DNA from 3 places in the Lysinibacillus sp. GbtcB16 genome. Region 2 is predicted to be linked to each of the others. Evidence: riboswitches for the same ligand, from Rfam matches in the RefSeq annotation. Region 2 holds a riboswitch; each other region holds the start of a gene.
What was found. Region 2 has a riboswitch for thiamine pyrophosphate ahead of thiC (phosphomethylpyrimidine synthase ThiC). Riboswitches for the same ligand answer to the same signal wherever they lie in the genome.

Region 1 (10,958 bases), on a different contig from region 2:
TGTTGTACAATACGTATCCACTTCATGACAAATCACTGTCGGGTCGTATTCCTTTCGCCATTTATTTTGCATGGATGACATTTATTTTTATCACAAATATTAGCTTTACGTTAACAGCTTATGGTTGGAACGGTTTTGGTCTAAGTACTCCTCTTTGGGCAGTTATTTTACTGACCTTAGGTGGAGCCATTGCGCTACATATCCGCTTTCATCACTTTGATATCATGTATCCAAGTGTTTTTATATGGGCTTATATAGGAATCGCTTTACATAATGGTTTTGATGAGCTACTCGTAACAACAGCTGCGTTATTTCTATGTGGTGTACTCTTAGTTGGTATTTTATTCATTAAAAAAAATCCTGCCTACCAAAAATAATTTGGTGTGCAGGATTTTTTTGTAATCCTATTCTTCGTCTAATGAAGTAAGGATAATTGGTTTATCTTTTGTAACAATTACTGAATGTTCAATTTGAGCAACAAGAGACTTATCAGGTGTAATGAATGTCCAACCATCACCAGCTTCTACAATATGCTCTGCTTTTGCTGAGATAAATGGCTCGACTGCAAGAACCATACCTTCTTTCATAATCGTAGAGTCCCATGCATCATAATAATTTAAAATGTGATTGGGCTCATCATGTAAAGAACGACCTAAACCATGGCCTGTTAAATTCATAATCACTGTTAAGCCATTAGCATTCGCTTCGCGCTCTACAGCTTTACCGATTTGATTTAATTTAGAGCCAGCCTTTACCTTTGTCATAGCACGATCAAAAGCATCTTTGGCAACACGACATAGTTTTTCTTTGTCTTCATAGCCATCACCAACTACAAATGAAATACCCGTGTCCGCAAAGTAGCCATCTAAAGAGCCTGAAACATCGATATTGACAATATCTCCCTCCTGAATAACACGTTTTCCTGGGATACCATGTGCTACTTCCTCGTTGACACTAATACAAGTATATCCTGGGAAGTCATATTCTCCTTTTGGTCCTGAAATGGCACCTGCCTCAGCAAACATTCGACCAGCAATTTCATCTAGTTCAAGTGTTGTGACACCTGGTTTTGTAGCAACCTTCATCGCTTCACGAATCTCTGCACAAATGCGTCCAATTTTTTTAAAAGCTTCAATTTCTTCTTGCGTTTTTACAATCATGTATAACGTCCCTTTCATCTAATATCTACTCTTTAATATAACATAACTTTTTACGCGTATAACGCTAAACGCTTTAAATATTGTATGCCTGCCTTCTTGGCAAAGTGCTAAAAGCGTTATTCTCTTACGACTACATAAAAAACCCCTTCACCAATATGAAGGGGTTGGCATTACGCTTTACGTTGCATTAGCTGTGGAGCCGCTGTGAATAATAACGCTCCCACAATGGCTGTTAATACTGTTGCGGGCAGCATATAGGTACCATTATAAATTATCGAGTAGATCCACGCATTTTGATCGCCGGCATACTCTGCAAAAAATACCGCGCCAGCAGTAGTGTGCGCTGCATATCGCAAGAAGCCTGCAAATACCGTACCTACAATAATATAAAACGCCATTTTTGTTTTGTTTAGTTGACTTGCTGCTTCCAGTAAAGGTCTGCGTACAATGGCTGCTAACCCTACAACTGTGAAAGCAACACCGTAATCTAATAAACCTTGAAGCCAGTGTACTATATAAGCTCCAAACATGGTTTGCATCACACCTACAAGCAAGCCTGTTATTAGGCCAGCTACTAGACCCCAGCGAAATGCAATTAACATAATTGGTACCATGACAAGACTAACAGAGCCACCTTGTGCCCATACTTTAAAGGAGACCTGATCAAGCACAAGGCCAATCGCTGCAAATATTGCAATCTCCACTAGCATTAATAGTCTTTTTTTGTCCATACATATTCTCTCCTTTGTTCCGATGTAGGATACAAGAGCAGGAATAGAAATGCGCTGATTTGATTCTCTCTGACACCTTTTTATTCTTAAGAATGAAAAAACGATGTCAGGACAGAGCCTCACATCGTAAAAGTGTCGGTTTCTATCCACATCCCTACGCAAGTGTTAGCTTACAGGTTCAAAGAGTCAAGGCATTACGTGCCCAGTCTCAGCTGACATCATCAGCTCCCCTTGTGGTCGTTACATCTGAATTTAATTTGAACACTTTCATTGTACGCAAAGCAAGGAATGATTACAACCTCTTCCATACTTAATTTTGAAACTTTACTGTTTTCCATGCGTAAATATTAAAAAAGGAGGTACAACTATGGAGAACCAAAAAATTTTATCTGCCTTTAGTTATCTCAGTATTTTCTTTGCTCCTTTCATCGTACCATTAATTGTTTACTTCGTTACGAAAGATGCTGACATTAAAAGACATTCTATTCGCGCATTAGTGTCCCATCTAATTCCTTTTGTATTTGGGATCTTATTTTTCATTGTTTTTGTCTTTTCTACATTTAGTTTAGACCCTACTTCAAGTAATAGTACAGTCATGATCATTTGGTTCATTTCGTTCGCCATTTACGGAATTGTCTCGCTCGGAATTGTTATATGGAATATTATTCAAGCCGTTCGAGTTATCCGCTAATGTTTTATTTTTAAAATAAACAGGTAGAAGTAATTAAAAAGGAGCTGTGTTTTTGATGAAAGTATCAAAAGTAGTGAAAACCGCTGTTAAATTAGCGCCTATTGTTATACCAATCGTAAAAAAAGTGATGGCAGCAAAAAAAGGGACAACTTCTACAGTCAGTTCTCGAAAAAAATAAAAGGAGGGCGTATTTCCTTAAACCGGAAATACACCTTCCTTTATTTTATTTCAAAATGTGTTTGACTATGTCCATTCAATGTTTTTTCGACATGTAAAACGGCTGGCATCGCTGATTTTAATTCAGGTACATGAGAGATGACACCAATCATTCGTCCAGAATCTTGTAAATCAATTAATGTGTCTATTGCTTTATTTAATGATTCCTCGTCGAGCGAGCCAAAGCCCTCATCGATAAACATTGTTTCAATATGAATATTGCCTTGGAAGCTTTGAATAACATCTGCCATTCCTAGAGCAAGGCTTAATGATGCATTGAACTTTTCACCACCGGATAACGTTTTAACATCTCGTAATTGATCTGTGTAAGCATCATATACATCAAGCCCAAGTCCACTTTGCTTTGCATGCTTTTCAAGCCTGTCTGAACGTCTAAGCTCAAATTGACCATTAGACAAATGATAAAGACGAATATTAGCTGCCTCTGTAATTTGATCTAAATAATTAATTTGAATATATCGTTCAAAGGACAGTTTTTTCGAATTTTGCCCATTTAATAAGCCATACAGCTCCTTCACTCGACCTGCCTCACTCTCAAGTAAACGAAGCTCTCTCTCTGTTTCTTCTACTTTGTTGATGAAGCTTTGACATGATTTCGCAAATCCATCTATTTGTTGAAGTTGTTTAAAGGCATCCTCATAGGCGATTCGGAGATTTTCCACAGTTGCCTCCATCTGGGCTAAATCTTGCTCCTCTTTCCCTTGAAGATGTTTTTCTCCTTCTGAAATTTGAATTTGTAACGTATGAACATGTAACGTGTAATCATTGCATGCCTTCCGAAGTTCCTCTAATTGAGTGGCACTTCTTTTCGCAGTTGCATAGTCTTCGTAGTTCACAAAGCCTGCTTCCTGCATGCTTATTGAAAACTGCTCACGCTTGTCATTCATTTTGAGCTTTAATTCTTCAAAATTCTGTTTGGCGATTTCCACCGCTAGTTTAGCATTACTGGCAGCTTCCTTCGCGGCATGTAAATCTTGCTGGCTTTCCTGCCATAATTTTTGTAAATCCATTTTCTGTTTACTAACATCGGTAAGTGTTTGTTTTAATTGCTGTAAGGTTGGAATAGTTGTTGGCATTTGCTTATGCTGTTCTTCTACAATTGCCTGCAGTCTTGTCCAGCCTTTCATCTGTTCAGTTAAATATTCCTCAAGTTTGACTTGTTTATGTTGCAAATGCTCTATTGCTAAACGCTGTTCCTTCTGGTTAATCCTTGTTTGAGCTAACTGTTGATTGATAATCTTTAAGCTAGTAATCTCTTGTTCCATTTTTTCTAAGGAAGCTATTATTTGTGCTTGATCCTGTTGCTTCATCGCGTATGCTTCTAATTGTGTCAGTGCCTCTTGCTGAAGCTGTTGTGCGGATGTTAAAAATGCCTCTTTTTCCAAATATAAACGCTCATCTGAAGAAGCTTTTCTCTTTAACGTTTCCACCTGAGCAAGCTCAACAATTTCCAATTGCTCACTATGTGTTTGTTGATGAGTCGTACTCCCACAAACCGGACAAGGTTGCCCTTCTTTAAGCTCCTGAGCTAAAATGCTTGCTTGGCTTGTCAGCCAGCGTTGCTCTAATTGTTGAAGCTCCTGTCTACTGTCCTGATAATGAGCTTTAGTAGCGATAACATCCCGTTTCGCTATCTCTACCGTTTTTGTATATTTCTCCACCTGCATGAGCAAAGCTACTTGCTCCCGCAGTTTTGGTAGTTGCTCTAAATAACCTTCATATGGTTCCAATTGTTTTTCAAAGTACTCAATTGATTGTGAAAGCTCCTCTAATTGCGCGCTTTCTTTATCGATTAGCGTCAGGTTATCCGCTGCCCCTTGTTTAGCCGTTTCAACATATTGCTCAGCAATTTTCAGTTGCTGTAAATTGCTGTCATAAGCCTCGAACTTAGGAAGCAATGCTTGGAGCTGCATTTCCTGCTGCAAAAGCTTTTGACGTTCTGACTCTTTTGCCTCTTCCGCTTCATATTTTCCTTGGGCTCTTTGTAAAAGCTCCTTGGTTTGTAATTGACTACTGTTCGCTTGTTGATAGGCTTGTTCTTTTAAATTTTGTTCCGCTCGTAAATCCAAACATTGTTGCTCAAGTAGTAGTAAACGCTCCGCTTGTTCTGCTAAAGCTATCTCCCGTTCCTTTGCACGGTAGTTGTCTTGCTCATTTAATAGCAGTTCTAGTCGTTCTTGACGTTTGGACTGCTCCTCAAATTGTTCATTAAACGTTTTAGCTAAACGGTAAAACTCCTGTTCTTTTTGATGATGATTATAGGCTTCCTCATACTGTCGCTGTTCATCTTCAAAACATTTTCTATAATAAGTAAGCTCCTCTTCCAGTGCTTGCTTTAGCTGAAACATATTTTCCGTATTATTAGCAATTTGTGTGAACAAAGGAGAGGAACGATGTGGAAGTGCACCAACAATTTGACCAAGTAAATGTTCTTTTAATTGCTTGGCATGTTCAAGATCACTTTCTGCCTCTTTTCGTTTCGCATCAAGCAGTTTTGTCATAACACCAAAGCGATCTGTTTTGAAGATTTTTCGTAATATGACCTCTTTGTTTGTAGAATCCGACGTTAATAATTTGCGGAATTCACCTTGAGGTAGCATCACAATTTGGCTAAATTGATCCTTTGTCAGACCAATAATATCCTGAATCTTTTTATCGACTTCCAGTGTTTGCTGCTTTTCAACAATGTTATAATCGAGCTTTCCCTCTTTTACTTCCGCTAACTCCACCTTTTTACCAGTAGCTGTTTTATTTTTTTCCTTTATATGCCCAGGCTGACGTAAAATCTGATAGATTCTTCCATGCATTTCAAAAATAAGTTCTACTGCTGTATATACATCATCATCAGCAAAGCCACTTCGCAGTAAAGCCGTATCCTGACGATCCTCACCACTGCCTGACCCATAAAGTGCATAACAAATCGCATCAAAAATCGTCGTTTTCCCTGCACCGGTTTTGCCAGAGATGGCGAACAAACGATGTTCCCCTAATTGTTCAAAATCAATTATTTCCGTATTTTTATAAGGACCGAACGCCGTAATCGTTAACTTTAATGGCTTCATTTTACTGTTTCTCGCTCCTTATCTAATAATTCCTGTAGCATTTCCGTAAACAGACGCTCGGTATCTTCATCTGGTTGAATTCCAATTATATCTGTAAAGAAAGAGCGGAATAGATCGATATCTTCTAGCTTTTCTGCTTCTACTACTTGAAGCTCACTTGGTTTCTCTTGTCGTAAAATCTTACGTTCAACATGCATGGCATGTGGAAAAACGGTACGAATACGTTCCATTGGCGAAGACACGGACGTAGCATCCGTCAATCGAACAAATACATAATCATCACTTGGTGGAAGCATTAATAAATCCTCCAACTGCCCTTCCACTACACGTAAATCTCGTCTTGGCATGAACTTCCTTTTAGTTACAGTACAATCCCCATGCTCATCTAGATCGACGATTAAAAAGCCTTTTTCATGTAGATGCTCAGACAATGAGTATTTTAATGGTGAACCAGCATAGCGAATTGTTTCATTTAAGACAAAATGTGCCTTATGTAAATGTCCGAGTGCTGTATAATGAAATGGTTTAAATAAAGCAGCATTCACACAATCTGAACCCCCAATAGAAAGCGGACGCTCTGAGTCACTAGTATTGGCTTCTTCCTCACCGTATTTGGTCACAAAGGCATGTCCAACAAATATATTGCGTTTATTTGTATCCATACCTGCTGTTATATGTTCAATAATTTTCTGCATCGCATCATGGTGAGAACGAATGGTCTCCTCTTCAAAAATACTGCGAATAGTGGCAGGCTCTGCAAATGGTACAAGATGAAAATGCACCTCTCCATATGGATCATTGATAATAATGGGTGCATGATCTTTCGTAAACTGCCCCTTAATATATAAACCACTATCACGCATCAAACGACTACCAAAGTTTAATCTGCCTGCACTGTCATGATTCCCTGCAACGGCTAAAACAGGAATCCTCTTCTCTAAAACTATTTTTGCTAATATATCATTTAGTAAATTCACTGCCTCAATAGGGGGCATGGAACGATCGTATAGATCACCTGCTATAATAATTACATCTGGTTTTTCTTCATCGATAGCTTGTATAAATTGTTGTAAGATATATTGTTGATCCTCTGTCATATAGACGCCTTGAACGAGCTTTCCTAAATGCCAATCTGCTGTATGAAATATTTTCATTCCTGTACCTCCTGTCCTTTTATTATTTTATCATGGCTTGTAACGGATTGTTTTTTCCTTTGTTTGGGGAATTTAGTACACACAAAAAAAAGCATCCTCTAAGATGCCTTTACTCATCATTATTTATTTTTCCAACTTCCCCATAAAAGCTGTATAGCCGTGAAATCCCTGAATAGAACGTATGTTTTCAACAGACTGGGAGGTTGTTACCTTTTGTTGTTTAGGCTGTGTGGAAGTTCGCTCTTTTAAAATTTCTTCAAATGACAGAGGATTGGGTTGCGGTAATTGTGATGAAGCAATATTTAAGGCATCACTACCACTATATGCCTTTAAAAATGCATTGGCCATTTGGCGATAGCCTTCCATATTTGGATGGACATCTGCATAGTTTGGTAAGTAGTTAGTGGCATTTAATCCAAAGCTGTCATACACATTTACATAAACAGCTCCGGCTAGCTCTGCCTGTTGCTGTAAAATCGTATTTAATTTCACAAGCTGTGCATTTGTTCCTTCTTTTTGAGTGAGATGAACAGCTGGATAGGCAAAATAATAGCCTATAACATATACCTGAGCCTTTGGCGCAAGTACTCCCAATTCATTTAAGATAGCTTCCATATTTTTTCTCACTATATTTAAGGCGTAATCTGCTTGGAGTTGAGAAAAAGTTAATGTTCCAGCCGTTGGATTTAGCCGGACAAGGCTTAATAAATCATTGGCACCTGCCGAAACAGTCACTAAAGTGGCATTGGCTAATAAATCTCTTGCTTCCTCAGTTTTAATCCTTTCTAAAACATTAGCTGTTGTAAAGCCAGGAAAAGCTAGTTCCTTTGTATAAAATTTTAATTGATCCATTGCCTGTAATCTCATAGCAATTAAATCACTATATCCAGCATCAATTTGTTGAAAAGGGGTTTGACCAGCAGCTAGGGAATCCCCAATCGCTACATAGCTTTCGGTTTGAGCAAAAGCAGATGAACCCCAACATGTCATTACTAAAATAATCATCCCGATTAAACTACCTAAGTGCTTCATCTGCTCTCCCCCATTCTCGATTGGAACTAAGTTAGAAAGCCCAACTACCTTTGCGGAATATCGGCTCTACTGTTCCATCTGGTAAAATACCATCAATGTCCATTTCACCATTACCAATCATAAAGTCTTCATGTGTGACAGAAATATTTGCCCCTAATGCTTCTAGTTGACCGTTTTCTAAGTCTCTACCGCCCTCTAAGCAAGTCGGGTATGCTTCTCCAATTGCTAAATGGTTTGAAGCATTTTCATCGAACAATGTATTGAAGTATAAAATCTCTGATGCTGAAATGGGTGATTCATGCGGAACAAGTGCTACTTCACCTAAATAACTAGAACCTTCATCTACTTGAATAAGCTCTTGTAATAAATCTTGACCTACTTCAGCTTCCGCCTTCATAATCTTTCCTTCTTTAAATGTTAATTTAAAGCCATCTATGATATTGCCTTGATATACTAAAGGCTTTGAATTACTAACATAACCGTCTACACCTTGCTTCATTGGAAGTGTATATACTTCTTCTGTTGGCATATTGGCAATAAAAACATTGCCTTCAGGCGTTTTACTGCCGCCAGTTAGCCATTTATGCTGTGGAGCTAAAGCAATTGTTAAATCTGTTCCTGGTGCAGTATAGTGTAGCTTCGCATACTTTTTATTATTTAATAGTTCTGCACGAGATTCTAAATTCGTTACATGCTGATGCCAATTGTCAACTGCATTTCCTTCTCCGATATGAACTGTTTTAAAGATAGCGTCCCATAAAGCAGGCACTTGCTCATCGGCTGTCAATTGAGGGAATACCTTTGCCGCCCACTTTGACGAAGGAACTGCAATAATTGACCACGCAATTAAATCCTTCATAACCGCATTTCGATAGTTTTTCAATGCCGCTCCTGATACCTTTTGATGAGTAGCTAATCGATCCGCCGAAATTCCTGTTAATTTATCAGGATCTGCAGCATCAATCCATAGTAATGCCCCTTTACGTTCAATGACTTCATCACGCATTCGTACGACCCATTCAGGGAAACGGTTAAATTCTTCATCAGAGGCATGTTCAAAATAGGCACGATCCATTTCATCATCTGAAAAATTAACATGGACACGTCCAGCGCCAGCCTTATACGCCTCTTTAACGACCAAACGAGCAAAATCTAAAGCATCAACTGATGTGTTGACTAACAAATATTGACCTGGTTGAATGTTTACTCCAACTTTTACTGCAAGTTCTGCGTATGCCTGTAATTTTTCTTCAAATGTCATATTATTTCCCTCGCTTTTGTCCAATTGTTTTAGAATTACCTTCCATTAGCTTACCATCATGCCATATTTTCTGCACTGGCTTACCAGGAACTTCTCTTGTCCATTTTTTATAGGTTTTTTCGTCTTGATAAGATAGTAATGTTAATACTTCACCATCTGCACCTGCACGACCTGTACGACCCGAACGGTGTAAATACTGCTCAATTGTTCGTGGAACATCAACATGAATAACATGTGTTAAACCGGCAATATCTAAACCACGTGCAGCAATATCTGTCGCGATTAAAATACGTGCGTCCCCTTTGCGGAAAGCATCTAAAGCCTTTTTACGTTCTTCCTTTTTCATGTCAGAATGAAGTGTAACGATTGGAGCAGAGCGATACTGTAGCTTCGTTTCTTTCATTAATAATTGATCAATATTATTGACGAAAGCTAGTGCTCTCAGACCTTCTGTATGCGATAAACGGCGAAGGAACTCTGTTTTATCACGTTCTTCCACCTTCACAAACGAGTGGATTACTTTGCCAACCTTTAGCATATCCTCGGGCTTAATTTTAAAACGAACTGGCTCAAACATCATGCGACTTGCCACTAATTCAATTTCCTCTGTAATAGTAGCTGACACAACTACAACTTGTCGTCCGAAGGCAGAACCTTCAATAAAGGATTTAATGACAACACGATATTCACGACTTAGTAATTGATCACATTCATCTAAAACAACTGTTTCAATTTCCTTAAGCTTTAATTTACCTGCACGTGCTAATTCATTTAAACGACCAGGTGTTCCAACAACAATCGTTGGCTTTTTCTTTAATTTTTCAATTTGACGAGCGGAATTGGCCCCACCAATAAGCTGCTGAACCGTAATATCCGTACCTGCCGTCCACTCACGGATAACTTCTACAATTTGCATGGCTAGCTCTTGTGATGGAGCCACGATAAGACCTTGTGTTTGCTTTTTCGCCCCGTTTACTTTGTTCAGCAATGGTAAAACATACGCTAACGTTTTACCAGAACCAGTAGGTGATTCCGCTACGATATCCTTTCCTTCAAGCATCGCTGGTATCATTTCCTCTTGAATTTTCATAGTTGCTTCAAAGTTCCATTTTGCTTGTAATTCTTCTTTTAATAAATTGATTACTGACATGTTATTTCCCACCTTCTATCTGCTTGACACTAGTTTAACACACTCGGTAGCTTCCTACTTTATATGTACGCAAACCTTTGTCCAATCGTTTCACCAAATGAAACTTTCATCCATAAAAAATCTGCCTAACTTCACACATGGAAATGTAAGCCCGTCCACAATTTTTTGAAGACTTACAGCCTACCCATGTAAAGCAAGCAGATTCTTTCTATACATTCCTAATCGATTAGCTCATAACCACATGCTAAAATCGCACGCTCTGCTAAAACGATTAATGAATCGATATATATATTACTTAATTTTAAATCTCGATTGACAATAGATAGCTCCGTACAACCCAATACGAGACGATCACAGTTTAGAGCTAGCATGGCATCTTCAATAGGTTGCCAATCATCCTGTGTGACATTCTTACCAGCTTTAACATAATCGTAAATAATGGACATCACATGGGCTCTCATCTCATTATCTGGTACAACC
Region 2 (10,958 bases):
CCGGCATAACGACCTTACCAGAAGCATCAATTGTAGTAGCCTTCTTCACTAGTTCAGGAAAATCTACCTCTAATTGCTCTAAAGCACCTACAGCAACAATTCGATCTTCTTCAATAAGAACACTACCATTTTCCACTATAGCAATTTCTTGCATTTGCTCCTTTGTGCGAGGTCCTCGTACATTATTTTTTAATGAAATCACTTCATTAGCATTTTTTATTAAGATAGTCACTTTACATCATCCTTTAACATTGGTATTTGCACACCTTTGTTTTTAGCTGTCTGAATAGCAATATCATAGCCTGCATCTGCGTGACGAGCTACACCCATACCAGGGTCCGAAATTAACACGCGAGCAATTTTCTCTGCTGCTAGCTCCGATCCGTCTGCTACTAATACTTGCCCTGCATGCTGTGAATAGCCCATACCTACGCCACCGCCATGGTGAACACTTACCCAGCTGGCACCGCTTGCTGTATTAACTAGCGCATTTAAGATCGGCCAATCCGATACTGCATCTGAACCATCCAACATCCCTTCTGTTTCACGGTTTGGCGAAGCGACAGAACCTGAATCAAGATGATCACGACCAAAAACAATTGGGGCTGATAACTCACCATTCGCTACCATTTCATTTACTTTTAACGCAAAGCGATGACGGTCGCCATAGCCTAGCCAACAAATACGTGCAGGTAACCCTTGCCATTTAACCATTTTTTGTGCCATATCGATCCAATTCACTAGACCTTCATCTTCTGCGAACATCTCTTTCGCAAGTGCATCCGTTTTATAAATATCCTCAGGGTCTCCCGAAAGCGCAGCCCAGCGGAATGGCCCTTTCCCTTCACAGAACAACGGACGAATATAGGCTGGTACGAAGCCTGGGAAATCAAAAGCATTGGTTACGCCCATTTCTTTAGCATAGGCGCGAATATTATTGCCATAATCAAACACCTCTGCACCAGCCTCTTGGAACTCTAGCATTGTACGAACATGCTCTGCCATAGTTTCCTTAGCTCTTCGTTCATATGTTTTTACATCTGATTTACGAAGTGCTAATGCTTCCTCAAATGTCATGTTATTCGGTATATAGCCATTTATCGGATCATGTGCAGAGGTTTGGTCTGTGACAAAGTCTGGAATGATCCCTCGATTCAACAGTTCACGATTGACGTCTGCACAATTTCCAACAAGGCCAATCGAGGCTGGTTCTTTTTGGTCACGTAATTTATTTACTAATGCAACTGCTTCATCCACAGTTTCTACAAGATAATCACAATAGCCCTCTTTTATTTTACGTTCAATGCGGGCACGCTCTACTTCTACAACTAGAATGACAGCGCCAGCCATTTTCCCCGCTAAAGGTTGTGCACCACTCATCCCACCCATACCACCTGTAAGGATGAATTTACCGCGTAAATCTGCAGAGCCAAATACTTTTTTCCCTGCTTCTACGAAGGATAAATAAGTACCTTGTAAAATACCTTGTGCGCCGATATAAATCCAACTGCCAGCAGTCATTTGACCATACATCATTAAATTTCGATCTTCTAATTCATAGAAATGGTCCCAATTAGCCCACGCTGGTACAAGATTGGAATTGGCAATTAAAACACGTGGAGAATGTTCATGTGTACGGAATACAGCTACGGGCTTCCCTGATTGGATCAATAATGTCTCATCATTCTCTAGTTTTTTTAATGAAGCAATAATTTGCTCATAACTTTCCCAATTTCGAGCTGCTTTTCCAATACCTCCGTAAACAATCAGCTCATCTGGGTTCTCCGCTACTTCAGGATCAAGATTGTTCATCAGCATGCGCATCGCTGCTTCCTGCGTCCATCCTTTACAAGTTAATTGATTCCCATGTGGTGCACGAATACTTGTTTTAAATACCATAAAAAACACACTCCTTTAAAATGATAAATACATTAGTAAAATTAAATAAAACTGAATATTCAGACAATAAAACGAATAATCCCTTATAAAGCAGAGGCGACTTAGAAAACCAAGTCTCGCCTCAGCTCTTCCAACTTATAATCATTTAAGCAACTTTACATATATTCTTTTACTAGAGCATCAGTAGTTAATAAATACTCCGCCAATGCCTCAATTTCATCACCGATCGGCTGATCTGCTAATAGTGGTGGACAAAACTCACGAACTTTCTCTAAATACTTTCGTGTGGTTGGTGATAATTGTTCCTCCGCTTTATCTAAATAAATAGCCTGTGATGCACAAATCATTTCTATCGCTATAACTAGGGCAGCATTTCGGACAATCTGACGTACTTGACGAGCAGAAGTTGTCCCCATACTTACATGGTCTTCCTGATTCCCTGATGTAGGAATTGAATCGACACTGGAAGGATGCGCCAACACTTTATTTTCTGAAACGATAGATGCTGCTGTATATTGAGCAATCATCAGACCGCACTCAATCCCAGGGTTTGTCGCTAAAAATGGCGGTAACCCTTCATTTAATTGAGGATTCACCATTCGCTCTGTACGGCGCTCTGAAATATTAGCCCATTCACTTACCCCAATTTTTAAAAAGTCCATCGCTAATGCAATTGGCTGACCATGAAAATGGCCACCTGATAGTACTTCACCGCTTTCTAAAACAATCGGATTATCGGTCGTAGCGTTCATTTCCGTTTGTACTCGGTTCTCCGCGTAAAAGAAAGACTGCCAGGAAGCACCGTGCACTTGTGGAATACAGCGCAGAGAATATGCATCCTGCATACGAATTTCTCCTTGCTTTGTCACTCGCTTACTTCCCTCAAGCCACCTACGAATACGACCGCCAACAAGCTCTAACTCTGGATGTGGTCTTACTGCTAAAAGTGCTGGGTCAAACGCAGATGTTATACCCTTCAATGCTTCTAGTGTTAAACTAGCAGCCATATCCGCCGCTAGCCCAATTCGTTCAGCCTCATTAACGGTTAAGACACCGATACCCGTCATAGCCTGTGTACCGTTTACAAGTGCCAGCCCCTCTTTAGCTTGTAGTCGAACAGGTGATAATCCCGCTTGCTGTAACGCCTCACTACCACTCATCACTTCTCCATTAAACTCAGCCTTACCTTCTCCCACTAGGACTAAAGCTAAATGTGATAATGGCGCTAAATCTCCACTTGCTCCAACCGACCCTTGTGACGGGACAATTGGGTGTACGCCTTTATTAATAAAATCTAATAAAAGCTGTACCGTTTCCTCACGAATTCCTGAAAATCCACGAGCTAAGGCATTTGCACGTAAAACCATCATGGCACGTACAACATCAGTAGGAAACGGCTGGCCTACACCTGTTGCATCCGATCGTAATAAATTCAGTTGTAATAGCCCAATATCGTCTTCCTCAATTTTTATATTGCTTAGTTTTCCAAAGCCTGTATTCACACCATAAATCGTTTGCCCCTCTGCTAAGCGCTTTTCGATCCGTTCCCTACTTAAACGAATACGCTCTATACTATCTGCAGCAAGTGCAACTGTTGCATGCCCTTTAACGATTTCCTCAATTTGTTGTCTTGTTAATGTATGGCCATCAAGCTCGATGATCGACTTCACATGACATCCCCCTATTCCCTTTAAGGCTTATGTAAAATTCATTTTAACGTAATCAATAACACATCCGCATTCAACTACTTTTAAGCGTTTTCATTATAAACGAGTGTCCTGCTGAATAATGGTCAATTACTCTATTTCCATTGTACTAACTACTTTTTTCAGAATATAGAGAATTTTAAAAGAGAAAACATGATTTTTTTCAGATTCCTATGTTATTTTTAATAATATAATCGTATTTTTATATGAAACTAGAATATTTTAAGCGAGGTTAGATGTTATGAAGCTATTATTAATCGATCGAGACCCCACTGAACTAGCAGGCATTAAGTGGTTTTTACATACCTATTTTCCAGGCGATGTTTTCATTGATATGTGCACGACTATGTCAGATGTACCTCAATGCATCCGTCAATTTGAACCGGATGCCATACTGTTAAATATCGACTTGATCCCTAATAATCGCTTAACTTCTCTTTATCGAGATCTACAAAAACTTGCAGGTGCTATTTTAGCTGTAACAACAGAACCCTTATTTAAAAACGCATTAAAAGCCATTGATTTACAGGTAGCCCATCTGTTTGTAAAGCCCATTGATTTAGAAGTATTAAAGCAAAAACTGACAGGCATTTCCTTGCGCTCACCACAAATTACAGATACTGCGCAAGAGGCTGCAAATGAATCATTTTATAATCATTTATTTTTGGATACGAAATCAAACTCTATTGAAACTGGCATTCACTTTACAATAATTGAACCTGAGCACACTGAGACCTATAACAAGCTTTACAATTGGCTTCAACCGACATCGATTCACTTCCATATGAAAACCTATCCATTATCGAATAGAATCGTCTGCCTTTTTCAAACGCAAGACATAAAGCTGGTAGAGAAGGATGTACGTACTCTTATGAAGGAATGGCGTTTGTTTAGCAATAGTTCTTTAAATATTGGGATATATGATGGACCGACTACAAGCATTAAAAATATGTATACATTAACAAAGCGTGCACTTCATCAAAGTTTTTACGAAGGATTCGGGCATATTTTTTACGCAAGTAAACAATTTGAAATACAGCCCTTCGATCCATTACTAACACCAGAAGAACAACAATTATTAATAAGTAGCCTGGAGGAGGGTAATCTCGAAGCCGTAAAAACATTTTTATATCGACTTTCTAATGAAGGCATCTATTATGAGCAGGATGACCTACGCATCCATCTAACAAGTGTGTTAGCACAAATTCGGCGCTTTATGTTGAAATATAAACTACACGAAAAAGCAGTCATTGAACAAAACTACCGTCAGCTATTTCATTTAATTATTGAGCATCCTATTTTTTATACGATTCTCAATGGTATTATTTCTTTCACTCAGAGATTAATAGAGCTAGCCCGTGATGCACGCATGGAGAAAAGAGCCGATTATGTTGAGCTCGCTTTAGAAATTATTGATCAGCAATTTAAAGATAGTTCCTTGTCTCTTCCCTTTGTCGCCCGTAAGCTTGGCATCAGCCCCAATTATTTAAGTACAATTTTTTCGAAGAAACAAGGCTTGCCATTTAAGCGCTATATACAGCAAGTTAGAATTCAAAACGCTATTAAGATGCTAGTAGAAACAGATTTTGCAATTAGTGAGATTGCTCATTTAAACGGTTTTGATGACCCGAATTATTTTATTAAAATATTTAAACAACAAATCGGTATGACCCCTCATCGATACCGAAAAAACTAAAAAGAACGTTGTAGATAATTTTCAATTAGTCGTTTTCATTTTCAATAAAGGCTTGTGTTATGGGTATTAACTCTTATACTTTTTTCATTTACAGTATAAATACTGTTTATATATAGTTTATTTAACAACAAATTTAGGACGATAATTAAGTATAAATAAGCTCTTTGCTGCATATATTTATATTTTATATCTTACTATAAAAATTCTTTAACGATAATTATTATAATGTACTAGCAATTCTATTTTATATTTGTTATAGTTATAGACGAAGAGTTTGACTTACATTATTTTCAGGAGGTAACTAATATGACAAACGCAAATGATCGTAGCCGTCGTTTTACAACAGCAGGTGGTGCTCCAGTAGTAAGTAACCATGACTCTATGTCAGCAGGTCCACGCGGCCCTCTATTACTTCAAGATGTATGGCTAGTTGAAAAACTAGCAAACTTCAATCGTGAAGTAATCCCTGAACGTCGTATGCATGCGAAAGGTTCAGGTGCATTTGGTACTTTTACTGTAACGCACGATATAACTCAATATACAAAAGCTAAAATCTTCTCGGAAGTGGGCAAGAAAACTGATATGTTCGCACGATTCTCCACAGTTGCTGGTGAGCGTGGTGCAGCAGATGCTGAGCGTGATATCCGCGGCTTTGCCCTTAAGTTCTATACTGAAGAAGGCAACTGGGATTTAGTAGGAAACAATACACCAGTATTTTTCTTCCGTGATCCACTACACTTTACAGATTTAAACCACGTGGTCAAACGTGATCCACGTACAAATATGAAAAACGCTAATTCTAACTGGGATTTCTGGACGCTATTACCAGAAGCACTTCACCAAGTTACAATTGTAATGTCCGACCGTGGTATCCCAACTGGTTACCGTAATATGCACGGATTTGGTTCGCACACATATAGCTTTATCAATGCTGATAATGAGCGTGTTTGGGTTAAATTCCACTTCCGTACAGAACAAGGCATTAAAAATTTAACAGGTGATGAAGCAACTGAGGTAATCGGTCAAGACCGTGAGTCTTCACAACGTGATTTATATGAAGCCATCGAAAAAGGCGATTTCCCTAAATGGAAAATGTATATTCAGGTTATGACAGAGGAGCAAGCTCGTGAGCTACCATACAACCCATTCGATTTAACAAAAGTATGGTATAAAAAAGATTTCCCATTAATTCCTGTAGGTGAGTTTGAGTTAAATAAAAACCCGGACAACTACTTTGCAGAAGTGGAACAAGCTGCCTTTGCACCATCTAACATCGTCCCTGGTATTAGCTTCTCACCAGATAAAATGTTACAAGGTCGTATCTTTGCCTATGCGGATGCACAACGCTACCGTTTAGGTGTAAACCACTATATGCTTCCTGTTAACGCACCAAAGTGTCCATTCCGTACTTTCCACCGAGATGGCTCTATGCGTTTTGACGGCAACCTTGGATCAACACTAGGCTATGAACCAAATAGCTATGGTGAATGGGAACATAATTTAGACCATAAAGAGCCTGAGTTACGCATTGATGGTCATGCAGGAATTCATGATTTCCGTGAAGACGATAGTAATTACTTCGAGCAACCAGGTAAACTTTTCCGCCTAATGACTGCGGAAGAACAACAACGTCTATTTGAAAATACGGCTAATGATATGGCTTCTGTTGAGGAATTCATCAAACGCCGTCACATTCTTCACTGCTATTTAGCTGATCCAGCATATGGTGAAGGTGTCGCAAAAGCAATGGGTCTTTCATTAGAAGGTATGGATCTTACAAATCCATACGTAAAACAACCAACAAACGTTTAATATTCCACTTATTATTGATATCCAAATCCAACTTTTCTCCATGTGAATGTATAATTCACATGGAGCTTTTTTGTATTCGTCTAGGTTTAAGCGTTCATTTCTATTTGCAAAGGCATATATTCCTTTTTTTCATCTCCCTATTAAGTTATGAAACCAACATAAAAAAGGCTCGTGTCTAGAAATAAACACAAGCCTTGCATTATTATTATTGGTAGATTTGACTACCTGCCTTTTTAAACTCCGCTGACTTTTCCCTCATACCTTCATGGATGGCTTCTGTTGTATTTAAATCCTTTTCCTTAGCATAATTACGAATATCCTGAGAAATTCTCATGCTACAAAATTTAGGCCCGCACATTGAACAAAAATGAGCCGTTTTGGCTCCTTCAGCTGGCAATGTTTCATCATGATATTCTACTGCACGCTCTGGATCAAGAGAAAGGTTAAATTGATCGCGCCAGCGGAACTCAAAACGCGCTTTGGACAGTGCATCATCCCGTTGCTGTGCACCTGGGTGGCCCTTTGCTAAATCTGCAGCATGTGCAGCAATTTTATAAGTAATAACCCCTACTCGAACATCCTCCCGATTAGGTAAACCTAAATGTTCCTTCGGTGTCACGTAGCAGAGCATAGCTGTACCAAACCAACCAATCATTGCTGCTCCAATAGCAGATGTAATATGGTCATAACCTGGCGCAATATCTGTTGTCAATGGACCTAATGTATAGAAGGGAGCTTCCTTACAAACCTCTAATTGCTTGTCCATATTTTCTTTAATCAAATGCATGGGAACATGACCTGGACCCTCCACCATTACTTGAACATCATGCTTCCATGCGATTTCCGTTAATTCACCTAATGTTTCCAGCTCCGCGAATTGTGCTTCATCGTTAGCATCCGCGATTGACCCTGGGCGTAAGCCATCTCCTAATGAGAAGGCTACATCATAAGCTTTCATAATTTCGCATATTTCCTCAAAATGAGTATAGAGGAAGTTCTCTTGATGATGGTATAAGCACCACTGCGCCATAATGGATCCACCCCGAGACACAATGCCCGTTACACGGCTTGCCGTAAGAGGAACGTAACGTAAAAGGACACCTGCATGAATAGTGAAATAATCTACCCCTTGCTCCGCTTGTTCAATAAGCGTATCACGGTACACCTCCCACGTTAAATCCTCAGCGACACCATTCACTTTTTCTAATGCCTGATAAATTGGTACTGTCCCAACGGGTACTGCAGCATTTCGAATAATCCATTCTCTCGTTGTATGAATATGCTTGCCAGTTGATAGATCCATAATATTATCAGCACCCCAGCGTGTAGCCCATGTCATTTTTTCGACCTCCTCTGCAATCGAGGATGATACAGCTGAATTTCCAATGTTCGCATTAATTTTCACATGGAAGTTACGACCGATAATCATTGGCTCTGCCTCTGGATGATTAATATTGGAAGGCATAATAGCTCGGCCTGCTGCAATCTCTGAACGTACGAAATCTGGGTCCATATTTTCGCGTATCGCTACAAATTCCATCTCAGGTGTAATAATTCCTTTTCGAGCATAATGAAGCTGTGTGACATTTCCATCCTTTTTTGCACGTAAAGGCTTTCTCACCAATTCCGGAAAGACGTTTTCATGGATACGCGGATCATCAGCGCGACGGAAACCATTATCCTCCGGTTTAATCGTACGCCCTCCGTATTCCTCAACATCCCCTCGCTCTTGTATCCAAGTACTTCGTAAAGCAGGTAAGCCCTTTGTAATATCCACACGAAAGGCCGGATCTGTATATGGGCCACTCGTATCATACACCCGAATGGGGGCATTTTCTTCATCTCCAAAGCTACCAGTCGTCGGACTTAATGCAATTTCACGCATTGGTACTAAAATATCTGGACGAGATCCTTCCACATAAACCTTTTTACTTCCTTCAAAGTTAGACATAATCGTAATGTTCTTTTCACTAATTGCTGACATGAGCTACTTCTCTCCCTTAAATGTATTTTAAGCAAGGACCGAATCTAGCTCACCCAACAATCAATACAATAAATAAAGGCCGAATCCAAAATAATAATTGGATCCGGCCATGAATGTAAAGGGTCTATTGATTGCACGTAATAGGCAATAGCTTCTTAACTTTCCCACGCTGGTATGAGCCAGATCAGGTCCAAAGGGTCAAGAAACCTCTATGCGTTTCCCTCTCAGCCTGACTCATCAGACTCCCCTAGTTAATACTATTCAGTTTGATGCTAGTGTAGCAGATATTGCTAAGAGATGGAAGATATCATTAAAATATTTTCTATTAGGTAAACAATACATCCGCAATATAAATCACAATCGTGACCGTTATACAACTCACAATGGTTGAGAATAAAACAGTTTGAGCAGCTGTTGCGGACTCTACATCATATTCTAATGCTAGACTTGAACTGTTGCGGGATGTGGGAAAAGCACTCGCTATAAATAATGATTGTGCCACAACCCCATCTAAACCTAGCGCATAGATAATGACTAAAGCCACGGCTGGTCCGATAAATAATCGTGTGAAGCAGCTGACGAATACTGTTTTATTAAACATCGTTTTGATCTCCAGCTGAGACAATTGGGCTCCTAGCGTGATTAATGCAACGGCAATAAAACCATCTGCTACATGGTCTATTGGTATTTTAATAAACTGCGGAATGCCAATATCAAAATAATTCATGGCCACTCCGATTATTAGAGCGTGAATAATAGGCATTTTTATAAAATCCTTAAAAATCGTCATGCCCGATTTAGTAGAGGAAATTAAATTATATAAACCATACGTATATGTTGTCATGTTTTGAAAGATAACGAGTATAACCTGGATGGCTACACCGATAGGTTGAGTGGCAAAAATCATTTGAGCTACCGGAATCCCATAGTTCCCAGAGTTAATGAGTACTACACTATTTTTAAAAACAGCCGCCTCAGTTTTGGCGAGGCCAAGCCCTTTCGCTAAAAAGTGACTAAGCAGCATTTGACTCCCGATAAAAAGTACAACAAACAATCCGACTTCTCCTAGAACAGACAGCTTTATATTCGTCTCATATAAATTAATAAATACAGCGGCTGGCATAAAACAATATGTAATAAGCTGTGATAATGCTTTTAAATTAAAGCGAAATTTCTTTTGTAGAATAGCACCTAGTACAAGTAATACTAAAATAGGTGCGACAATTTGAAAGAAAATCATTCCAAGATACACCATATTGATGTCCCTCCTCCCTTTTAATAGTAGTGTCGATCATGCACTAGGTCAATGCCACTTACTTTCATAATTAAAACCGTTGACTTCCACTACGGACGGGGCGCGCCTTGTTCATATGGTTGAAAAGATTCAAAAAATCAAATCAATGAAAGAGAACAATGTACACAATGTAAGAATTACCTAAACTCATTCATTTAGGACTGTGTATGATTGGGCAGCAAAGAACTATTTTTAATGAAGGATAAATAAAAAGGGAATCGAGCATGATCTTCTCGATTCCTTTTATCAAAAAGTCTGAGCTACCTTTAGATTCTAGGTGGCCTTTTTCTTTACGCAAGCTTAAATCTATTAACAACCTCTTGCAGTTCATTAGAGATATCATTCATATTTTGCATAGACTCTGCCACTTTTTGCAATTCAGCTTGTTGGTCCATTGCAGAGGCACTTACTTGCTCAGCAGAGGCCGCTGTTTCCTCTGAGATTGCCGAAATACTTTGAATGGACATAATCGCTTGATTTTTATGCTCTAACATAGTAGACAACTGTGTCATTAGTTCACTAATAGAAGTTGCAATTGCACGTGACAAATCACTATTATCTTTAAAG
Region 3 (10,958 bases), on a different contig from region 2:
CAAGTTCTTTTCAATATAGACTTTCTCATGCACCACGGTTGTATCGGCGAAATAATCATGCAACCCTTGAGTGTCTGGCAAAATAACTACCAAAATATAGAGAGGCATCACAATATTATTAATCATACGCCCAATCCATTCACGGAATAACACATCTGACCAAGTAAGGTTATCATGCTTTAATGAAATAACACGTAGCCCAAATACCATCTTCCCTAGCGTTTGACCAAAGAATTTCGTCATAAGGACAAAATAACTGTAATAAAGAATCGCAGATATAATGGAGATTGGAGCATACCAAACTGATTCTGATAAGGACCAGTCCATTAAATAAAAGATAGGATTAATAAGTATGCCAACTACAGCAGATACAATAAATCCATCCAATAGAAATGCCCACAATCTGATCCAAAAGCCTGCCGTTTTTAATGTGTAATTTTTTTGTCTTGTGGAATCTTCCGTGCCATTGTTAAAAAAGCCATTTTCCATTGAGGGTGAACCTTGCATAACAACTTCATTGTTTGTCATTGAACTCCCTCCTTAATATTCACCGTATAAATACATCATTTTCGGTGCATTGTAATCAGTCATAATTTTCATTAGCATTTTTTCCTCTGCAGAAGGACCGAACATAGAGCCAATTTTCATTCCAACATAAGATTGCCATCCGCCCATATCATAGGCATATTCAAATAATACAGCATCTTCTAGTCCAAAATCTGCGCGTAAGGCAGCAATGGCAGCTTCTTCGTCGCCAATTTCATCAACTAAACCTGCTTCAAGTGCTTTTGTACCGCCAAGGATACGTCCATCCGCCACTTTCTTCACATCAGCTTCTGACATATTACGTCCTTGTTCAACGATATCTACAAATTCTTCGTATGTTTCATTGATCATATCCTGCATCATCGCTCGTTCCTCTGGTGTCACATCACGCATTGGACTTAGCATATCCTTATGCTCGCCAGATTTAAACGTTTCGAATTTGACACCTACTTTTTCAGCCAATGCTTGATAATTAATAGATTGCATGATTACACCAATCGAGCCTGTAATTGTATCACGATGGGCAAATATTTTATCTGCTGGAGCTGAAATATAATAGCCACCAGATGCTGCCATCGAATCCATTGATACATAAATTGGAATTTGTCGTTCTTCTTTAATTTTTAATAGCTTTTTATAAATTTCAGCAGATTCTTTTACCCCTCCACCCGGAGAGTTAACACTTAAAACAATCCCTTGAATCGTATCATCGTACAAAATATTATCCAATTGATCTAAGAAAAATTGATGATCATATGCAACAGGTTGCCATAGTGAACTTGATCCAATATCTTGGATTGTTCCATCTACCTTTAAATAGGCAATCCTTTTATCATAATTATCTCCTTCAATTACATTTTCATATACATCTAGGTTATTTCCTGCCATTAAACTGTCAAAATTACCTAGGAAATCTGCTTTAAATAGTGCAAAAATGGTATTAATCCCTAATGAAAACAGTAAAAGAACACCAGCAACTATCAATGCAACCCACCTTTTAACATTCATGTCTTTCCGCCTCCTTAACTCGTAATACGTATGACTTGCTCATTTGTTTCATTTTTTTGCAATAATATGCAAAAAGTTTTATTCTATTTATTTCCTCATAATACCTTACCTAAAAATATAAAAAAAATCAAAGTTCATTTCTTTGCATGAACTTTGATTTTCGACATTATTTCCTAGGAAATGATTATTGTACAAGCTGTTCTAATTCTTGTTGTCTTAATTCGACACGTCTAATTTTACCAGATGCAGTTTTGGGTAACTCCGTAACAAATTCAATAGCACGTGGGTATTTATAAGGGGCCGTTAATGATTTGACATGATTTTGAAGGGATTGAATAAGCTCTTGATTACCATTAACACCATTATGAAGGATAATGAACGCTTTAACGATGTTCCCACGAACTTTATCGGGACTTGCAATGACAGCAACCTCTTTCACAGTCGGATGCTTCATCAGCGCATCCTCTACTTCAAAAGGTCCAATTGTGTAACCTGAGGAAATAATAACATCATCTCCGCGGCCTTCAAACCAAAAATAGCCGTCCGCATCTTTATAAGCTCGATCCCCTGTTATATACCAATCACCACGAAATTGTAAATTAGTACGTTCAGGATCATTTAAATATGTTTTAAAAAGTGCAGGTGTTTCTCGATGAACAGCAATATCACCTACTTCTCCTATAGCAACTGGCTCGCCAAAATCGTCTATAATGTCAACGGTATTGCCTGGCGTAGGTTTACCCATCGAACCAACTCTTGCGTCCATACCAACCATAGTCCCTACAAGAAGTGTATTCTCAGTCTGACCATAACCATCTCGCACTTGTAGATGGAAAGTGTCTGAGAATTTTTTAATGACTTCACTGTTCAATGGTTCACCTGCTGAAACAGCTTGTCGAATTGAACTGATGTCATACTCCTGTAAATTTTCAAGTGCTGCCATAAAACGATATTCTGTCGGTGTGCAACATAAGACATTCATCTTAAATTTTTCAAGCAACGCTAAATATGTTGCTGCATCAAACTTTCCTTTATAAACAAATGCAGTGGCACCGCTGCCTAAAATCGCGAGAAACGGACTCCAAATCCATTTTTGCCATCCTGGTGCTGCAGTTGCCCATACAATATCATTTTCTTGTACGCCTAGCCAGTGTGGGGCTGTTGTCCGTAAATGTGCATAGCCCCAGCTATGAGTATGAACAGCAGCTTTCGGGTTACCTGTTGTGCCACTTGTGTAAGCTAAAAAGGCATGGTCTGTACTTTTTGTTGGTGTAGAACTTATGTAAGTTGTTGGTTGCTTTCGCATTTTGTCTACTAACGGCTGCCATGGTTCATGTGCATCTCCGATAACAAATTGCTGTATATTTTGTAGATTTCCTACTTGATCAAATTGCTCAATATAGGGCTCAAAGGCTACTACAGCTTTAGCATCAGCATGATGAATACGATACTCAATATCTTTTGTTCTTAGCATTTCAGAGCTTGGAATGATTGTTAAACCCGCTTTTAATGCAGCAATATAGACAATGTATGCTTCTACTGAGCGTGGTACCATCACTAAAATGACATCACCTTTAGTTAATCCATTTTTTGTAAAGACATGTGCCGCCTGATTCGCTCTTTCAAGTAAATGTGCGTAGGTGATAAATTGTACATCAGAATGCTCATTATAAATAATCAATGCGTTTTTAGTTGAATCCTTTGCATATTTTTCAAATTCATCTGTTATGTTGTACCATTCTGGTGCTACTAATTCTTGTCTATTCATGGCAAATGCCCCCTTTTGTTAAGACACATTATACTCCTTTCTTAGTATTTTCAATGGTTTACACTTGATTTAAGTAAAGTCATGACAACTATCATGCTTAGCTATATGGCATCAGTCACGTTTTGTCGATAGGAAAACTTGCTATTGAATACATACGAAAAGTATGGTACATTTTGGTCAACTAAAAGCAAGATTGCAGGGGGACTCATAAAGAGTTGAGAAGGTAAAACCTGACCCTTTGAACCTGTTAGTTAATACTGACGTAGGGAGCAATGAACATCGTTTTTTCAGATGAAAGGCTCTTTTTCGTGCATTTTTACGTAAAAAGGGCCTTTTTTGCATGCTTACGTCCACCCATAAAGGAGGACTAAAATGATTTTTCAAACAATTCGTCAACAACAACCGCTTATTCACTGTATAACTAATTATGTCGTGGCTAATTTCCAAGCCAATGGTCTATTGGCATTAGGTGCCTCTCCTGTCATGGCTGATGATAGCCATGAGGTTGAGGAAATGGTCGCCAATGCAGACGCTCTTTTAATCAATATTGGTACACTAAATGATCGAATAAAAGAATCAATGCTGTTAGCAGGAAAAAAAGCAAATACCCTTGGCATTCCTGTTATATTAGATCCGGTTGGCGCAGGTGCCACAGTTTATCGCAAGGAAACCGTACATCTATTACTTTCAGCTATTCAATTTGCAGTCATACGTTGTAACAAGGGAGAGCTTGCGGCATTAGCCAATGTGGAATGGCAACAAAAAGGTGTTGATAGTGGTGAGGGATTTATTGACATAGAGACTGAGGCTACATTATTGGCTCAACGCTACAACTGTATAGTCATTGTTACAGGCAAACATGATTTTATGACAGACGGTGTGCATAGCGAATGGATTACAGGTGGAAATTCACAAATGACTGAAGTAACGGGTACAGGCTGTTTACTTAGTGCTATATGTGGAGCAGCCTTCTCTTCAGGAGATGATCCGTACAGCCAATTAGCGGAAACACTCACATACTATAAAAAAGCAGCTGAGTTAGCATCCGCATTTACAGAGGATATTGGGGATATTCAAATTGCTTTGCTTAATGCCTTACATCGTCTTTCAAAGGAGGGTGAGGCTTCATGCATATTGTAACGACAATTGCAGGCTCAGATAGTGGCGGTGGCGCTGGTATTCAGGCTGATTTAAAAACATTCCAGGAATTAGGGGTTTTTGGCACCTCCGTTATTACAGCATTAACTGCTCAAAACACACTTGGTGTAACAGAGGTTTTCCCAATTGAAGTTGACTTTGTTGAAAAACAATTTCATGCATTACTAGAAGATTTTTCGATTACTGCGATTAAAACAGGTATGCTTTATTCCTCGGAAATTATTCAAGGTATTGCACACATTATTGACGATTTAAAAATCCCACTAATCGTTGATCCCGTTATGATTGCAAAAGGTGGAGAAAGCTTATTGCAGCAAGAGGCTATCGAGGCCATGCGCATGTCTTTACTTCCTCTTGCTACAATTGTGACACCAAATATACCGGAAGCAGAGGCACTTACGGGAAAAAAAATAAATCAATTCTCGGATATGGAGGAAATTGCTCAATGCTTTTTCCAACTAGGTGTTCAATGTGTCATCATTAAAGGTGGGCATCTCCCCAATTCGTTATATGCAATTGATTATGTATTTATAAAAAATGACAAATCATTTTCCATGCAGTCTCCTCGTATTACGACGAAAAACACACATGGTACAGGTTGTACATTTTCAGCAGCTATCACTGCTTTTCTTGGTCAAGGTTTGACCATTGAAAAAGCTATTATCGAAGCTAAAAGATTTATACAATTAGCCATTATGCATGATTTAGCCATTGGTAAAGGTCATGGCCCCACAAATCATTTTGCTTATCAGCTGCATAAAGGTGCCTGCGAGGTGAAGTTACTTGAAACGTGAAGATTTACAGCTTTATTTTATTATGGGTACAAGCAATGTTTCCCAACAGGAACCTTTAGCTGTACTCGAACAAGCGCTACGGGCTGGCATTACTATGTTTCAATTACGCGAAAAGGGTCCTTATGCATTAACAGGATTAGCTTATGAGCAATTTGCCCACCAATGCCAAAAACGATGTCAACATTACCGTGTGCCGTTTATCATCAACGATGATGTGGATCTAGCAGTTCGACTTGGTGCTGATGGTGTTCATATTGGTCAAGATGATGAACAAATTGCCATTGCACGTAAGAAAATGGCAAACCGGCTCCTTGGCGTTTCTGTACATTCACAGGAAGAACTACAAACGGCTATTGACCATCATGCGGACTATGTAGGAATTGGACCTATTTTTGCCACAACATCTAAAAGTGATGCACAACCACCATGTGGCACAAATTTTTTACAGCAAGCTTCCAAGTTGCAACCTAACTTGCCCATCGTAGCTATAGGTGGAATAAATTGGACAAACGCTAATATTGTTTTGCAAGCTGGTGCTGACGGAGTTGCTGTTATTTCTGCTATCTGTGACAGTAAGGATATTGTACAAACAGTATCCATGTTTAAGTCTTTATCTCGCATAAAATAATGATTGATAAACAAACTAAAACCAGTGCCTTTTACGGTCACTGGTTTTGAGTTTATAAATGCTTAGTTAGCATTTATTAGTTGTTGTTGTTTGGCATACCTTTTAATTGAGATTCTGCCATTTGTACAAGACGTTTAGTGATTTCACCACCAACGGAACCGTTAGCACGAGCTGAAGCGTCAGCCCCTAATTGAACACCAAATTCTTGTGCAATTTCGTATTTCATTTGATCAAGTGCTTGTTGTACTCCAGGTACTGCAAGCTGGTTTGAACTGCGGTTGTTGTTTGAAGCCATGTTTCTCACCTCCTTGTGAATATAGAATGTGCGTTATTAGATTTTTAATACAAAAAAAATAAAGGTAAAATGTACCTCTATTGGCATCTGGCGAACTATACAAAAAAGCCGTCTCAAATAAGCTATTTGAGACGGCTTTTGAAATTTTGATTTATAAAAGATCAGCAAACTTATCTTGCTTTTGCTCTTCTTCTTTCTTAGGGAAAATATAGACCTCACGATTTTTGACCGCGCGTGCTATCAGTTCATCAAAATCAGAAAAGCTTTCGTAATGCTCAACCTTTTCGAGCTTAGGCTTTGTTTTAGGACTAGCAGGCGTAAAGATTGTACAGCAGTCCTCAAAAGGCTGAATAGATGTTTCATATGTGCCGATTTGTTCAGCTAACTCAATGATTTCTAATTTATCTGATGAAATTAACGGTCGTAAAATAGGTGTATTCGTTACTGCATTTATTGCCGTTAAGCTTTCAAGTGTTTGACTTGCTACTTGTCCAAGACTTTCTCCTGTGACAATCGCAAGAGCACCGATTTCTTCTCGCACTAGATCAGCAATCTTCAACATCATACGACGAGTTGTTGTCATCGATACATTAGAAGGTACTTTTTCTTTAATCAGAACTTGTATTTCAGTAAAAGGAATAACATGCAATCGTATATTAGCTCCAAATTTCGTTAACTCATTTGCAAGCACTTTTACTTTTTCCAATGAATTTTCGCTTGTATAGGGCGGACTAAAAAAGTGAATGGCTTCTAAACGGACTCCGCGTTTCATCATTAAATAACCTGCAACTGGACTATCAATACCACCTGAAAGCATTAACAATGACTTCCCGTTTGATCCTACAGGCATTCCGCCTGCACCTGGAATGACTTGTGCCATCATATAGGTTGCATCATGGCGCACTTCTACACGTAACTCAATATCAGGTTTCTTCACTTTAACAGATAAATTATTAAATTGGGGTAAAACATATCCACCAATCTCCCTTTGTATCGCGTGTGATTCTAATGAGAAGGTTTTATCAGTACGTTTCACTTCCACTTTAAACGTATATGGCTTTTCTTTAAATGTCTCCATTATCGTAATCGCCAGTTTTTTCATACTTTCCATATCTTTTTCACATGCTGCAACAGGACTAAATGATTGAATACCAAAAATTTTAGGCAAACCTGTTACTAGTGTTTGCATTTGTGCTTCATCCTCTATCGCAATAAACATTCGATCACGTTCTGTACGAATATGGAGATGTCCTAAATCCGCAAAAGCATGACGGATATTTTCACGTAAACGGCGGATAAAATCCATCTTGTTGCGACCTTTTGTAGAAAGTTCGCCATATCTAATTAAAATTTCTTTCCAAATCATTACTTTATTTCTCCTTTAAGCTCTAGCATTACTTCTGCTAATACTTGTTTAAACTTTTCAATATCTTCGACAGTGTTATGTGCACCAAAACTAATACGGATGACACCTTTTTTATAATGCTCATCTAGATGCAATGCTTCGACAACATGACTTGTTTTAGTTTGCTTCGAAGAACAAGCACTGGATGTTGATACAATAACGCCTCGTTTTTGCATCGCATTAATGATGACTTCCCCTTTTAAATCGCGAACACTGAAAGATAAAATATGTGACGCTCCCTGCGGAGTCGATAAAATATGAATAGCTTCTCCATATTCGTGTAGCTGTGCAAGTATTTCATCATGCCATTGACGATAATTTTTTGCATGGTCATTCATAGTTTCGATGGCCATTCGAGCTGCCTTTGATAAAGCGACAGCTTGTGGAACAGCAACAGTCCCACTACGCAATCCAAATTCTTGGCCACCACCAAGTGCAAATGGCTGCCATCTTATCGCTTTACGAAATGCTAATACACCGGAGCCTTTAAAGCCATGAATTTTATGGCCTGAGATTGAAATACAATCCGGTCCCTCTTCACCCTTAAAGGATACAGCCAATTTTCCAAAGCTTTGTACAGCATCCACATGCAAAGCTGCCCGGCTCATTTCATGGATTAATTTAGCAGCTTCCCCTATCGGTTGAATCGCACCCATTTCATTGTTTACATGCATCATACTTACCAAAATTGTATCTTTACGTATTTTTGCACGAAGTTCATCTAACGAAATAACACCATGCTGATCAACATTTAAATATTCCACTTCAAAGCCCTCTTTTGAGAGCTGTTTAACAGTCTCTAAAACAGAAGGATGTTCTATTTCAGTCGTTAAAATATGCTTTCCTATATGTGTATTACTCCGTGCTATTCCAAAAATCGCCGCATTATTCGATTCTGTACCACCTGAAGTAAATAGCACATTTTTTGCTTCTGTTTGCAAAATATCTGCTACTTGCTCACGTGCACGCATTAATAAATCATTTGCTTCAACACCCATCGCATGGATAGATGCAGGATTGGCATAATACTGCTCATTCACAACCATAAACGCCTGTAGTACTTCTTTTAATGGTTTTGTTGTGGCACTATTATCTAAATAAATTGTATCGTTCATTATATTTTCACACACTTTCAAAACGTTGATGTAACGGTTTTTATCATAACGCAATCTGTGAAGATTGACCACTAACTTTAACGATAATTCATATTTTAATCATTAGAAAGGATGGTACTTACAATTTTTTTAACATCGTAATAAATTCCGTTGGCGTACTAAATTCAAGCTCTTTCACAAATCCTAATTTTTCATAAAGGAATATCGCTCGCTTATTAAATTGGGCAACTGTTAAACGGAGTGGCATAGCGTATTCTTGCTGGATATTATTGATGATGAATGAAAAGAATTTTGTACCAAAACCTTTTCCTGTTAGCGTTGGCTTCATGCCAATACCAATATCTATATACTCTTTTGAATAAGCGTTGAAATCATGTCCTTTTGGCACTTGGGCAGCTGACCCTGTGCAATAAAAACCGATTAATTCCTCTTGTTCATTCATAATGGCGAAGTAAGGATTGTCAAGAAATTCCCGCAAGGATTCCTCGGATAATTCATTATTATAAAAATCATAGGGCTCTTCGTATTGCCAACATATAATTTCCTGAGCATACTTTTCGTTCATATTTCGAATTAATAGTTCCACTCGTATCACATCCTTTACAAAATTTAAAAAGAAAGCTGTCTAAAAAGTAATTGCTATACTTTTTAGACAGCACAAATGTAGTTTTAATTTTTTGCCATAGACTGTTCTGCAACCATTTCTTGGATGCGTTTTAATGCACCTGGCTCCATTTCTTCCACCGCTGTCCCTGCTTCCTCTAATGCTTTGGAGTAGCGGAATTGATGGAATGCTTCCTCAGCCTCTTTTAAACGTGCATTTAATGTAGGATTAGATGCACGATGACGATTGCCATACTGAATAATGCGCTCAATAAGCATTACATTCTCTATTAATTCTTGTGCTTTTGCTTTAACATCCTCTACACAAAGTGTCGCAGCATTTAAATTATTATGAACCGTTCCCATATTAAGCGGAACTTCCTGCAGACTTTGCATAACTACATATATATGCTCTGCCGCTTCATCAAGTCGTGCGTCCATCTCTTCTGGGACTCCTGGAATATTCGCCTTATTTAGGAGACGATCTGTATCTTGTAATATTTTCTTTAAGTTTTCGACTTGAGCACGGGCTTTATTTTCATCAATACGAAGTTTCTTCATTGTATTAGACAGATGACCTTGCTCTTCATGGATTCGTTCAAGCTCTTCACTTATTTCTATTAATTCTTCTTGCAAGCTTGAATACGCAGACTTTTCTTCTTTGACACGCATGGATAATAAATCATAACGACGTTGCAGTGCTTCCAATTGCTTTAATGCAGCTTTTGGAATTTCAGCATCCTTTTCGTTTAAGTGATAGCTTTGTTGTACATAGGTTGCCTCATCACTCACTGATTTTGTAGACGTTATAACGTTTGTGATTGAGCTTAATAAACGATCACAATTTTGATCCACATAATTTTTAGCAATAACCTCTTTTTCCAGTAAATCATAAAAATGATCGATTTCTTCATTTATTTCTGTTACACGAGGTTTAACAACCATTAAATTTAGCTCTGCTAGGTCATTTTTTAACGAAGCAAATTCGTTTTCATACTTATTTAATGCCTCTGCTAATTCTAAATGCTGCAGATAGTAAGATTGGTCTTCCATTTCCCGTTGACCATTACGCAATTCCTGAACTGCTCCTGGGAGCTTAACTTGTAATTCCGTCAAAATTGTTGGGACATCATTAATATATTCGAATGTCTGCTGTGATTCCTGATTTAAGCTAATTACAATTTCCCTTGCTTGCAGGTAATTACCCTCATTCGTCAGAACATCAAATTTTTCAAACTTCTCAACAAATTCCTCTAGCTTTTTCTCCAGTGCAGGTAGTGCTACACCGAAGGAATGCTGGTGTGCTAGCAATGTTTTTCTCGCAGAACGGTAATATTCCTTTAACTGTTCAATTTCAATTCTATTTTTTTCTTCGCTGCCAATTAATTCATTTAATTCCTCTAAAATTTTATCTTTATCTTGGTCACATTTTTCAATATAGTCTTCGATTTCACGTTCAATTAATGTCGCTTTTTTAAAACGAAGTCGATTAATTTGATCTTCTGCATCAAATAAAAGTGAATCGATTTTAGTCATATGTACATCGATGACTTCATCCCAAATATTGCGCCATCGTTCAAACATTTCTTCCGTTTCACCGTTCATGTTCAAAGATTTTACTTTTGAAATTTCTTCATT

Region 1: it holds a riboswitch for thiamine pyrophosphate, as region 2 does, so the genes downstream of both, thiT (energy-coupled thiamine transporter ThiT) here and thiC (phosphomethylpyrimidine synthase ThiC) in region 2, are expected to answer to the same signal.
Region 3: it holds a riboswitch for thiamine pyrophosphate, as region 2 does, so the genes downstream of both, thiM (hydroxyethylthiazole kinase) here and thiC (phosphomethylpyrimidine synthase ThiC) in region 2, are expected to answer to the same signal.

What each region holds. Positions count from the first base shown of each region.
Region 1 covers NZ_JAGXJV010000007.1:48,076-59,033, forward strand. The annotation lists gene KVT27_RS19050 (hypothetical protein) at 1-377, shown strand, start outside; gene map (type I methionyl aminopeptidase) at 405-1,160, opposite strand; gene thiT (energy-coupled thiamine transporter ThiT) at 1,331-1,891, opposite strand; TPP riboswitch at 2,026-2,133, opposite strand; gene KVT27_RS19065 (magnetosome magnetite crystal formation protein family) at 2,259-2,582, shown strand; gene KVT27_RS27105 (hypothetical protein) at 2,635-2,760, shown strand; gene KVT27_RS19070 (AAA family ATPase) at 2,801-5,881, opposite strand; gene KVT27_RS19075 (exonuclease SbcCD subunit D) at 5,878-7,035, opposite strand; gene KVT27_RS19080 (SGNH/GDSL hydrolase family protein) at 7,159-8,067, opposite strand; gene KVT27_RS19085 (aminopeptidase) at 8,099-9,328, opposite strand; gene KVT27_RS19090 (DEAD/DEAH box helicase) at 9,330-10,478, opposite strand; gene cuyB (cysteate racemase) at 10,697-10,958, opposite strand, start outside.
Region 2 covers NZ_JAGXJV010000008.1:112,837-123,794, reverse strand. The annotation lists gene hutI (imidazolonepropionase) at 1-232, opposite strand, end outside; gene hutU (urocanate hydratase) at 229-1,899, opposite strand; gene hutH (histidine ammonia-lyase) at 2,055-3,569, opposite strand; gene KVT27_RS19955 (response regulator transcription factor) at 3,847-5,301, shown strand; gene KVT27_RS19950 (catalase) at 5,608-7,113, shown strand; gene thiC (phosphomethylpyrimidine synthase ThiC) at 7,319-9,097, opposite strand; TPP riboswitch at 9,242-9,356, opposite strand; gene KVT27_RS19940 (AEC family transporter) at 9,423-10,352, opposite strand; gene KVT27_RS19935 (methyl-accepting chemotaxis protein) at 10,682-10,958, opposite strand, start outside.
Region 3 covers NZ_JAGXJV010000002.1:129,241-140,198, reverse strand. The annotation lists gene KVT27_RS12570 (RDD family protein) at 1-528, opposite strand, end outside; gene sppA (signal peptide peptidase SppA) at 541-1,554, opposite strand; gene mbcS (acyl-CoA synthetase MbcS) at 1,739-3,322, opposite strand; TPP riboswitch at 3,510-3,608, shown strand; gene thiM (hydroxyethylthiazole kinase) at 3,695-4,462, shown strand; gene thiD (bifunctional hydroxymethylpyrimidine kinase/phosphomethylpyrimidine kinase) at 4,450-5,274, shown strand; gene thiE (thiamine phosphate synthase) at 5,264-5,902, shown strand; gene KVT27_RS12540 (alpha/beta-type small acid-soluble spore protein) at 5,979-6,197, opposite strand; gene thiI (tRNA uracil 4-sulfurtransferase ThiI) at 6,349-7,563, opposite strand; gene KVT27_RS12530 (cysteine desulfurase family protein) at 7,563-8,717, opposite strand; gene KVT27_RS12525 (GNAT family N-acetyltransferase) at 8,836-9,303, opposite strand; gene ezrA (septation ring formation regulator EzrA) at 9,387-10,958, opposite strand, start outside.